One region of the Cellulomonas fimi ATCC 484 genome, then DNA from elsewhere that is predicted to be linked to it. Evidence: riboswitches for the same ligand, from Rfam matches in the RefSeq annotation. Region 1 holds a riboswitch; the other holds the start of a gene.

Region 1 (3,269 bases):
CGGCGAGCTCACGCTCTACGCGTCGTGGGCCGAGCGCGAGCGGACGGTGCAGGAGGCCACGGCGTCCCCGTACGACATGGACGGGCTCCTGCTCGCCGTCGCGACGCCCGACGCGCACCCCGCGGTCCGTCGCGCGGCGTCCGCGGGGGCGTTCGGCGCCGAGCTCGAGTCGTCGCCGGTGTCGTTCGGGACGCGCCTGGTGCTGGACGGCATCGCGGCGCTCGTGGCGCGTGCCGAGCGTGCGGGGCATGACGGGCCGGCGGGGGCGCCGGGGCGCTGACCGTCCAGTCCGGGGCGCGCGCGCCCGGCGGGGGGCGTCCGGGCACCACCGACCGAGCCGTCCACAGCCCCTGCCCGGCGGAGCGGCTCCACGGACCGCGAGCGCCCGGCACCCGCCTGTCGGCGGCCCACGCCAGACTGGCGGCGTGACCCAGAACCCCACGGCCCCGCCCCCGACGGACGCTACGGCGCCGGCCGTGCCGGCCGCACTCACGGACACCGACCCGGCGCCGCTCACGGACACCGACCCGGCGCCGCCGGCACGCCCGGTCCCGGCCGGCGCGCGGTGCTTCGGCGACGGCGACCCGCTCTACGAGCGGTACCACGACGAGGAGTGGGGCGTCCCGGTGCACGGCGAGGAGGCGCTGTTCGAGCGCATCGCGCTCGAGGGCTTCCAGTCCGGGCTCGCCTGGATCACGATCCTGCGCAAGCGGCCCGCCTTCCGCGCGGCGTTCGCCGGCTTCGACCCGGAGGCGGTCGCCGCGTTCGACGAGGACGACGTCGCGCGGCTCATGGCCGACGCGGGGATCGTGCGGAACCGCGCCAAGATCGAGGCGACCGTGGTCAACGCCCGCGCGCTGCGGGCGCTGCACGAGGCGGGCCGGACGCTGGACGAGGTCGTCTGGTCGCACGCACCGGCACGCTCGGACCACGTCAGGCCCGTGACCTGGTCCGACGTCCCGGCAGCCACGGCGGAGTCGCGTGCGCTGGCCAAGGAGCTCAAGTCGCTCGGCTTCCGCTTCGTCGGCCCGACGACCGCCTACGCCGCCATGCAGGCCTGCGGACTGGTGGACGACCACCGCGCCGGGTGCCCCTCGGTGGCCCGCCCCTGACGCCCCGCCCGTGACGCCCCGCCCGTGACGCCCCGCCGGCGCGCTGCTCCCCCTGGGTGACGCCCTCGGCCCGCCCGTGGCCGCCTCGGACACGGCGGTTAGGATTCGCGGCATGACGGACACCCACGACCCCGACGGGCGGCTCGACGCCGTGCGTGCGGCGGCCGCTGCGCTGTCCGACCCCACGGCCGTCGACGCCGAGGTCCTCGCGGCCGTGCACGACGGGCTGCGCGAGGTCCCGGCGGGCTCGCCCACCTCGTGGTTCGACGTGCCCACGCAGCGCAGCCGTGTGCGTCACGGCCACCTCACGCCGCGCCGCCGCCACTGACGCCCCTCGGCGCACCGCCGCCGGGAGCCCGACCCCAGGGCACGGGCACCGCCGTCGTCGCGCCGCCCGTGCCGGTGGGGCCGGCAGGACGGCGCCGGGCGCTGCGACAGGGCCGACGGCGGGCGCGCCTTGCCGGCCACGCGCCTCGCCGCACGACCCGTCCCGGAGGGCTAGGGGGCGGACACCTGCGTCTCACCCATCGAGCGACGTTGCCCACCATGTGGTCGGCGGTCTAGCATCACGACAACCATCCAGAGCGGCCGAGAGACCTGGCTCGACGACGCCGCAGCAACCCCCCTCCTGGCGAGGGTGTGGGTGCTTCCGCCAGGGTCGATGGAGTGAGTGATGTCCCTGCACCACGCGTGTCCCGGCGACCGCCGGCACCGCCGCACCCACCGGACACCCCGGACCCGGCCGTGAGCGCGCCCACGGTCTCCCCCGCCGGCACCGTCCCGGACGAGGCGCTCGGGACCCGCACGGTCAGCCGCCGCGCAACGGGTCCGCACGTCGCCGCCGTCGACCGCCCGCTCGCGGCCGTGGACCGCCCGACGGTGTCGTTCGAGCTGTTCCCGCCGCGCAACCCCGGCGCAGCGCCGCGCCTCTGGGACACCATCCAGCACCTCGCCGACGCGCACCCCGACTTCGTGTCGGTGACCTACGGGGCGTCGGGCAGCACCCGGCAGACGACGCGCGCGCTGGTCCGCCGCCTGCTGCGCGAGACGTCGCTCAACCCCATCGCCCACCTCACGTGCGTCGGCACGTCGCGCGCCGAGATCACGGCGATCGTCGAGGAGTTCCTCGACGAGGGCGCACGCTCGTTCCTGGCGCTGCGCGGCGACCCGCCGGCCGGGCAGCCGGACTGGCAGCCCCACCCCGACGGACTCCACACCGCGAGCGAGCTGGTCGAGCTGCTCCGCGAGATCGAGTCGCGGCGCTGCGCGGGAAGCCCGTCGCAGGCGGTGCGCGCCCGGGTCCGCCCGTTGTCGGTCGCCGTCGCGGCGTTCCCGCGCGGCAACGCCGCGACCGGCGGCACGCGTGCGCAGGACGTCGCGTCGCTGCTGGCCAAGCAGGAGGCCGGCGCGGACTTCGCGATCACGCAGCTCTTCTTCGACGCCGAGGCGTACCTCGGGCTCGTCGCCGAGGCGCGCGACGCGGGCGTGACGATCCCGATCGTGCCCGGCATCATCCCGGCGACCGACCCGGCCCGGCTGCTGCGGGTGCAGGACCTCTCCGGCGTCCCCGTCCCGCGCGACCTGCTCGACCTGCTCGGCTCGGCCGACGACGACGTGGAGCGCCACCGCCGCGGCGTGCGGTACGGCGTCGACCTCGTCCGGGGCGTCCTCGACGGCGGCGCGCCCGGCGTCCACCTGTACACGTTCAACCAGCACCACGCCGCGCTCGACCTGCTCGAAGGAGCAGGGCTCGACGGCGGGGCGCGCACCGGCCGGCAGGCCGCACCGGACCCGACGTCACCCGACCCCACCCACGAGGGACAGACACCGCGATGACCACCACCCCCACGTTCCCCGCCGGCTCGGTCCTGGGCTACCCCCGGATCGGCCCCCGCCGTGAGCTCAAGAAGGCCATCGAGGCGTTCTGGGCCGGGCGGTCCTCCGCCGACGAGGTCGAGGCCGTCGCCGCCGACCTGCGCCGCCGCACCCGCACGCGCCTGGCCGAGCTGGGCCTGCGCACGGACGTGCCGGCGATCCCGAGCGCGTTCTCGTTCTACGACCACGTGCTCGACGCCGCGACGGTGCTCGGCGCCGTGCCGGCGCGGTTCGCTGACCTCGTCGACGCCGAGGGTCGCCTCGACCTCGCGGGCTACTCGA
Region 2 (3,269 bases), 1.4 Mb from region 1:
GACAGCGTGAGGAACATCGGCGCGAAGGGCGACGCGTCGCCGCGCGCCCGCACGTCGAGGAACGCGGCGGACTGCGCCGACACGTGGTTGACGATGAGGTCGACCACGACGTCGTGCGTGCGCGCGAGGTCCCGGACGTCCTCCCACGTGCCGAGCCGCGGGTCGACGGCGGTGTGGTCGACGGGGTCGAAGCCGGCGTCGGCGCCGTCGTAGGGCGTGAAGAACGGCAGGACGTGCACCCCGCCGAACGCGCCTGCGAACGGCTCGGAGCGCAGCAGCCGCGCGAGGCCGGGGAGGTCGCCGCCGAGCCGGTCGGCGTAGGTGATGAGCTGCACGGCGTTGCGCGTCGCCACGTCGGCGTCCTCTCTGACGCGTCCGGGGAGCCCCGCCGGGCTGTGGGCGGGCGGTCCGCGGCGGGGCCCGGTCCGGTGTCCCAGGCCGGGCCCCGCCGAGCGGCTGCTACTTCTTGAAGGCGTCCTTGACGTCGTCGACGGCGTCGGCGGCCTTGTCGCCGGCCTGCTTGACGTTGGCCGACGCCTGGTCGCCGCGGCCCTCGGCCTCGAGGCGCTCGTCGTCCGTCGCGCGTCCGACGCCCTCCTTGACCTTGCCCTTCGCCTCTTCGGCGGCGTGCTCGATCTTGTCGTCGAGACCCATGGTGGGCTCCTCTCCGGTCGTGGCGGTCGGGTCAGACGGCGCGTCGTCCGCGCCCGACGAGCCAGCCGATGAGGCTGACGACGAGCAGGATGACGCCGATCCAGAGGAGGACCTGCGCGGCTTCGACGGCGACGCCGAGGACGATCATGACGACGCCGGCGATGATGAGGATGAGCCACAGAGCCATCGGACTGCCTCTCTCGACTCGGCGGCCTCGTGACCACCGACCTGACCCGGTGACCAGGGTTCTTCGGTCACCACACGACATCGTCCTGCCGCAAGGGGCGTCTCGCATGTCGGGCGAGGGGCGCGGGCGGGTGGTATTCGGATCGCCGTCCGCACGGGTGCCGGCCGGCTCCGGCGTGCGCGGTGGACACCGCTGTCCACGATGTGAGCCGCGCCCGGCAGATAGTTGACCGATCCAGTCGGGTTTTCTACTGTTCTCGGCACCGGGGTCCGACGGGTCCGGGGTCATGAGCTCCAGCACCAAGCCCCGGCTCGCTGGACGGCAACCCTCCCGCGCGGCGGGGTGCCCCGGGTGACGACCAGGCCGTGGACCCCACGGCAACGGCGCGGACGCAGGCCCAGGGCCTGCCGTGAGGAGAGAGCGATGAGCAGCGGGCGAGCACCCCGGCACGCAGCCGGCCTCACGTGTCGCTGTCGCCCCTGCACGCCCTCCTGTCGCGCCCGCTGAGCACCCCGACGACACCGTCGCCGGCCGGCCACCGGCCCCCCGCACAGGCACAGGCTCCCGCGCAGCCCGAGCGCTGACGCGCCGTCGCGGCCCCTGCCGCACCCGTCCCACGCACCCGCCACGCCCCGGTCCGGGCGCGCACCCGCGCGTCCGCACCGCCGCGCACCCCGAAACGGATGGCACCCCCATGACCGTCTCTCCCCGCAGCACCCACCTCGGCCTCGACCTCTCCGACGCCGGCCCGCACCCCGAGGCGTGGCGCACGTCCGGGTCGGAGCCGCACCGGCTCTTCGACCCCGAGCGGCTGCGCGAGCTCGTCGACACCGCGCAGCGCGCGACGCTCGACTTCGTCCTGTTCGACGACGCGTTCGCGCTCCACACGAGCCGCAACACCACGTTGCGGGGGCGGCTCGACGCGGCCCTCGTCTCGGCGCGGCTCGCCCCCCGCAGCGCGGGCATCGGGCTGGTCGCGACGGTCGACACCACGCACACCGAGCCGTTCCACGTCGCCAAGGCGCTGCAGACGATCGACCACGTCAGCCACGGGCGCGCCGCCTGGCAGGTCGCCTGGTCGACGTCGCCGCAGGTCACCGCGGCCTTCGGACGCAAGCAGGTGCAGGACGAGGCCGACGCGGTCGCCGAGGCCGACGAGGCCGTCGACGTCGTGCGCAAGCTCTGGGACAGCTGGGAGGACGACGCGGAGATCCGCGACGTCGCGACCGGCCGGTTCGTCGACCGCGACAAGATCCACCGGATCGACCACGAGGGCGTCCGGTTCGTCGTGCGCGGGTCGTCGATCACACCGCGCTCGCCGCAGGGCCAGCCGCCCGTCGTCGTGCGTGCGACCTCGTCGCCCGCGCGTGCCTTCGCCGCGCACCAGGCGGACGTCGTCCGGATCGCCGTGACCGACCGCGCGGACGCCGCCGTGCAGCGCGCCGAGATCCGGGCCGCCGCCGCGGCCGTCGGGCGCGACCCCGACGAGATCCGGGTCCTCGCGGACGTGCTCGTCGTGCTGGGCGGGACCGCCGCCGCGGCACGCGAGCGCCTGGCCCTGCTCGACGCGCTCGCCGGCGACGCACGCCGACCCGACGGGTACGCGCACGTCGGGACGGCCGCGGAGCTCGCGGCGACCGTCGAGGACTGGACGGTCACGGGCGCGGTCGACGGGTTCGTGCTGCGGCCTGCCGCGCTGCACACCGACGTCGACGGCATCGCCGACGAGGTGGTCCCGCTGCTGCGCGCCGCGGGAGCGTTCCGCGACACCTACCCCGGCACGACGCTGCGCGACACCCTCGGGCTCGCGCGCCCCGCCTCCCGCTACGCCTCCGCGATCGCCTGAGCCGCGCCATGACCGTCCCCCGCAAGCAGGTCCACCTCGGCGCGCACTTCCCGGGCGTCAACTCGACCACCGTCTGGACCGAGCCCGACTCGGGCAGCCAGATCGACTTCGCGTCGTTCGAGCACCTCGCCCGCTCGGCCGAGGACGCGCGCCTCGACTTCTTCTTCCTCGCCGAGGGCCTGCGCCTGCGCGAGCACAAGGGCGAGATCTTCGACCTCGACGTCGTCGGGCGGCCCGACACCCTGCCCGTGCTCGCCGCGCTCGCGGCCGTGACCGACCGGCTGGGCCTGGTCGGCACGATCAACACGACGTTCAACGAGCCGTGGGAGGTCGCGCGGCAGTTCGCGACGCTCGACGTGCTCTCGGGCGGGCGCGCCGCGTGGAACCTCGTGACGTCGCCCGACGCGTTCACCGGTGCGAACTTCCGCCGCGGCGGCTTCCTGCCCTACGAGCAGCGCTACGAGCGGGCCGCCGAGCTCGTCGCGGTCGCCCGCGCGCTCTGGGACTCGTGGGACGACGACGCCGTGCTGGGCGACCGCGAGGGTGGTGCGTTCCTGCGGGACGTCGAGCACGTCGGCCCGC

What was found. Region 1 has a riboswitch for S-adenosylmethionine ahead of CELF_RS18800 (methylenetetrahydrofolate reductase). Riboswitches for the same ligand answer to the same signal wherever they lie in the genome.
Region 2: linked by a shared signal. The riboswitch ahead of CELF_RS05980 (LLM class flavin-dependent oxidoreductase) and the one ahead of CELF_RS18800 (methylenetetrahydrofolate reductase) in region 1 are both predicted to bind S-adenosylmethionine.

The regions. Positions count from the first base shown of each region.
Region 1 is NC_015514.1:4,160,099-4,163,367, forward strand. It holds gene CELF_RS19805 (TetR/AcrR family transcriptional regulator C-terminal domain-containing protein) at 1-280, shown strand, start outside; gene CELF_RS18790 (DNA-3-methyladenine glycosylase I) at 426-1,112, shown strand; gene CELF_RS18795 (hypothetical protein) at 1,225-1,440, shown strand; SAM riboswitch class I at 1,685-1,780, shown strand; gene CELF_RS18800 (methylenetetrahydrofolate reductase) at 1,857-2,948, shown strand; gene metE (5-methyltetrahydropteroyltriglutamate--homocysteine S-methyltransferase) at 2,945-3,269, shown strand, end outside.
Region 2 is NC_015514.1:1,296,960-1,300,228, forward strand. It holds gene gtfA (sucrose phosphorylase) at 1-353, opposite strand, end outside; gene CELF_RS05975 (CsbD family protein) at 460-654, opposite strand; gene CELF_RS20360 (hypothetical protein) at 686-841, opposite strand; SAM riboswitch class IV at 1,124-1,231, shown strand; gene CELF_RS05980 (LLM class flavin-dependent oxidoreductase) at 1,536-2,687, shown strand; gene CELF_RS05985 (NtaA/DmoA family FMN-dependent monooxygenase) at 2,696-3,269, shown strand, end outside.